DNA from 2 places in the Streptomyces sp. Root1310 genome. Region 1 is predicted to be linked to the other one. Evidence: riboswitches for the same ligand, from Rfam matches in the RefSeq annotation. Region 1 holds a riboswitch; the other holds the start of a gene.
What was found. A riboswitch is a leader RNA that binds a small molecule or an ion and turns the genes downstream of it on or off. The one in region 1 is predicted to bind cobalamin.
Positions count from the first base shown of each region.

Region 2: it holds a riboswitch for cobalamin, as region 1 does, so the genes downstream of both, metE (5-methyltetrahydropteroyltriglutamate--homocysteine S-methyltransferase) here and ASD48_RS24825 (CbtB-domain containing protein) in region 1, are expected to answer to the same signal.

Region 1 covers NZ_LMEQ01000023.1:150,596-152,790, forward strand. Annotated here, with positions in the region: gene ASD48_RS24820 (CbtA family protein) at 4-765, opposite strand; gene ASD48_RS24825 (CbtB-domain containing protein) at 791-1,012, opposite strand; cobalamin riboswitch at 1,049-1,196, opposite strand; gene ASD48_RS24830 (enoyl-CoA hydratase/isomerase family protein) at 1,255-2,195, opposite strand, start outside.
Region 2 covers NZ_LMEQ01000023.1:392,283-394,477, reverse strand. Annotated here, with positions in the region: gene metE (5-methyltetrahydropteroyltriglutamate--homocysteine S-methyltransferase) at 1-805, opposite strand, end outside; cobalamin riboswitch at 984-1,187, opposite strand; gene ASD48_RS25860 (hypothetical protein) at 1,335-1,604, shown strand; gene ASD48_RS25855 (nuclear transport factor 2 family protein) at 1,636-2,124, opposite strand; gene ASD48_RS45570 (hypothetical protein) at 2,158-2,195, opposite strand, start outside.

The sequences.
Region 1 (2,195 bases):
GGGTCAGTGCGGGGCGGCCACCGGCGTGCCCGCGGTCACCGTGGCGCGCCTGGGGTGCAGCAGCCGTTCGGCCAGTTCGCCGAAGACGAGGCCGAAGCCTGCCCACAGCGTGACCTGCATGGCGAGGGCGGACAGCCGGAACCGCCACAGCAGGGCGGCCGGGAAGTCGCTCGGCACCTCGTTGACGGCGGGCAGGAACTCGTAGGCCAGCCCGACGACCAGCACGAAACCGAGGACGGCCGCGACGGTGGCGTTCCAGGTCCCCAGCCTCGGTGCGAGCCGCTTGCCGAGGATCACCGCGGCGACCGCGAGCAGCACGCTGAGCACCATCATCAGGAAGTACAGGGTGGTGCGCTTGCCGATGGTGTCGGGGTCGCCGACCGCGGGCGGGTTCGCCGGGTATTTCAGGAACGGCACGACGTACACGGCGGCGAGGGCGGTCCCCGACAGCAGAAGTGCCGTGGCCCGGGGGCCGAAGCGGCCTACGCGGCCGAGGGCGAAGCAGAAGGCGAGGGCGGCGATGCCGCCGAAGGCCACCCCGTAGATCAGCACGCCGGTGGCGAGGCCGGCGGTGGACTGGAGGCTGCGGGAGACGAGTTCCACCTCGTGGTGCTCGTGGCCCGCGGCGTGGGACTCCTCGAAGCCGATCGCGCCGTCGACGTTCGGCTCACCGAGGAAGTAGGCGACGATCAGGGCGAGCACGCCGGCACCGAGGCCGGCGAGCATGCCCCGCACGAGGAGGTTTCTTACCGTTGCGGAGTTCATGGGTGTGGCGGGGTTCCCCTCGGGATCAGTGGCAGGGGAAGCCGAGCAGGTGGCGGGCGTCGTGCACCCACTCGTGAACGTCCTCGCCGGAGACGACGGCTGTCGCGCCCTGCTCCGCGCCGACGAAGTACAGCAGGACCAGCATCAGGACGCCGAAGAAGACCGCCCACGGGGCGATGTCCTTCAGCGGCAACTTGGCGGGTACGACGGGCGTGGTGGTAGTCGGCCGGGCGACATGCTGCGCCATGGCAGGACCTCCTCTGGGAGTTCGCGTCCCATCTCGGTGGTGCACATGACGACGGCCACGGGTCTGACTCGCGGTGCGTGCCCCTTCGGGGTACACCGTCCACAGTGGCGCGACCGTGCCGGGTTCTCACCGGCTTCCGTCTCGCCGTCGTCGATATCAGAGCGACGGTACCGCGTGTCGGGCCCCTGGCCAATAGCGCCCCACCTGGCGTGATTCCGCTCTCCACGGCCAGGTGGCCCGGATCACGACGAAGGTCCCGCCCGGTGAACCCCCTCCGCGGTGGTGTCGGTTGGGGCGAGCCCGAGTTCGCGCTCGCCGAGCGGGGTGAAGAAGCGCTCGACGTCGGCCGCGGTGACCCCGGCGAGGGTGGCCGGCGACCAACGCGGGTCGCGGTCCTTGTCGATGACCTGGGCGCGGATGCCCTCGACCAGGTCGGGCGTGCTCAGAGCGGCGCAGGAGACCCGGTACTCCTGTTCCAGCACCCGTTCCAGCGAGTCGAGCCGCCGGGCTCGGCGCAGGGCGGCCAGGGTCACCTTGAGCGAGGTGGGCGACCTGGTCAGGAGGGTCTCCGCGGCCTCCTTGGCCGCCGGGTCGCCGTGGGCGAACAGCCGTCGGACGATCTCCTCGACGGAGTCGGCCGCGTAACAGCTGTCGATCCACGCCCGCCGGTCGGCCAACTCGCCTGCAGGCACGGGCTGTACATGACGGTCCAGGGCTTCCCGGACGGGCAGGGCGGCGAGGTCGTCGGCCAGCTGCCGGAGCGAGGCGGACGGCACGTAGTGGTCGGCGAGCCCGCACTCCATCGCGTCCCCGGCGCCGATCTGCGCACCCGTCAGGGCGAGATGGGTGCCCAGTTCGCCCGGGGCACGGGCGAGCAGGTGGGTGCCGCCGACGTCCGGTACGAAGCCGATGCCGGTCTCGGGCATCGCGATCCGCGACCGCTCGGTGACGACCCGGACGCTGCCGTGCGCGGAGACACCGACACCGCCTCCCATCACGATGCCGTCCATCAGGGCGACGTAGGGCTTGGGGTAACGGGCGATGCGGGCGTTGAGGTGGTACTCGTCGCGCCAGAAGGCGGCCGAGGCGGTGCCGTCGCGGGCGTCGTCGTGGACGGCGCGGATGTCTCCGCCCGCGCACAGGCCGCGCTCCCCCGCGCCGGAGATGACGACGGTCTCGACGT
Region 2 (2,195 bases), 240 kb from region 1:
CCACGGGGGCCTTGGCCAGGACCGGCAGCGCGTCGCCGAGCCGGTCGAAGTAGGAGGCGACCAGGAGCCTGGGCCGGTCGGTCAGGGCGCCGAGAGCGCGGTAGGCGCGGGCGGTGGCAGCCAGTTCGGCCGGGGTACGGTCCTGGACGAGGGCGGGCTCGTCCAGCTGTACCCACGCGGCGCCGGCCGCGCGCAGGTCGGCGAGCACCTCGGCGTACACCGGCAGCAGCCTGTCCAGCAGGCTGAGCGGCTCGAAGTCCGCGGGCACGCCCGGGGCGGGCTTGGCGAGCAGCAGGTAGGTGACCGGGCCGACCAGTACCGGGCGGGCGCTAAGCCCGAGGGCGAGGGCCTCCCCGAGCTCGGCGACCTGCTTGGCCGGATCGGCCGTGAAGACGGTGTCCGGTCCCAACTCGGGTACCAGGTAGTGGTAGTTGGTGTCGAACCACTTGGTCATCTCGAGCGGCGCGACGTCCTGGGTGCCGCGTGCCATGGCGAAGTAGCCGTCGAGCGGATCGGTGGCGACGGCGTCGCGGTGGCGGCCGGGGATCGCGCCGACCATGACGGTGGTGTCCAGGACGTGGTCGTAGTACGAGAAGCCGCCGGTCGGTACCTCGTCGATGCCGGCCTCGGCGAGCTGCCGCCAGTCGGCGGCGCGCAGTTCGGCGGCGGTGGTCCGGAGGGCGTCGGCGGTGACGCGGCCCTTCCAGTAGCCCTCTACGGCCTTCTTCAGTTCCCGGTTCGGTCCCTGGCGGGGGTAGCCGTACACGGTGGCCCGTGCCGCCGCGGCTGCGGACTTCGCTGTCACGGAAATCTCCTTCGCGAGATATCTCCCTGGGATCCCGGGACGGGACGCGAGCGCGAAGGGGTGACGAACCGGGCGGACCGATCCCGCGCGGCGCGGCGCGGTCGTTCGCCTGATATGTACGCCGACCCGCCCACGAGGTCACCGGGATTTCCGCGCACGAGTCCTTTCGCGCGCGGGCAACGGGCAGGTCTTCGGACTCACGGGCACGTCTCTGTGTACGGAGTGCGTACGAGACACCTACTGGCCGTCGCTTCCCAGACCCTGTTCGTGGGTCCAGTGCGTATGACGGCGGTCGTTCCCGCTCACCGCTGCGGGGCAGTCCCGGATTTCCACCGGGTTCCCTCTTGCGACGCATCCCGCCTGGCGGACGGGGCGAACCAGCTGCGCCCGCCAGCCTACGGGGCGCTCCTCCGGCGCGCCGGATGACCTCGGCCGTTCGGATGGTGAGGTGGAACACGCGTTCGGCATGCTTGGAAGACGCCGAGGGCGGGAAGCGCCCCACTCCGACTTCCACGCAGCGAGGATCACCATGTCCAAGGACCGTCCCTGGAACCGCAGTCCCGAACCGGAGCCCGCCGGGCGGCCCGCACCGGCGCACGTCTTCCCGCCGTTGGCCGGGCTGGAGATCCACGGTATGGACGACGCGCAGGTCCGGGCCCACTGCCTGCGACAGGCCCGGTACCGGCTCGCCTCCTACGAACACCTGCGCCGCCGCGACGACGAGCACCTGGAGACCGCCACCAGGTACGCCGTCCTCGCCGATGCCTTCCGGCCCGGGTCCACGCCCACGGAGGAGTAGCCGCGTGCCGCGCGCCGATCGCGACGGTGGGTCACGCAACCGGTGCGGGCCGGAACTCCGGGGGGAGCTCGGGCGGCTGACCTGTGGTCCACATCGCCTGGACGGACATGCGGCTGATACGCCATCCCCCGTGCTCGCGCCGCAGTTCGGCCTCCCAGTGGCCACCCACCGTGAAGACAGGGTCGGCGTCCTCGCCGCGCCGCCGAAGCGTCTCCTCGTGGTGAACGTGCGTCATCAACGCGTTCCAGGACGCCGTGGCCCTCCCCGAGGCCGGTTCGACGTCGACCAGGAGGTCGGAGGTGATGTGCTGGGTGCGGGCGTACCGCTCGAGTGCCTCCCTGGCGTGCGCCATCGCGTCGACGCCGTCGGCCGCGCCGATCGGGGTCGTCGTCCGGACGTCGTCGGTGACGTAGTCACGGGCCCAGTCGCCCTCGAACTTCCGCTCGTCCAGAGCTCGGAAGAACCGGCTGACGAGCCTGCTGATCTCGGTGTGATCCGTCTGCGTGGTCGTAGTGGTCATGGCCGAAGCGTCGGCCCTCAAGCGCGCTTGAGGTTAAGGTCGGAGCGCGTCCGGTCGCATCGCGGCGGGGC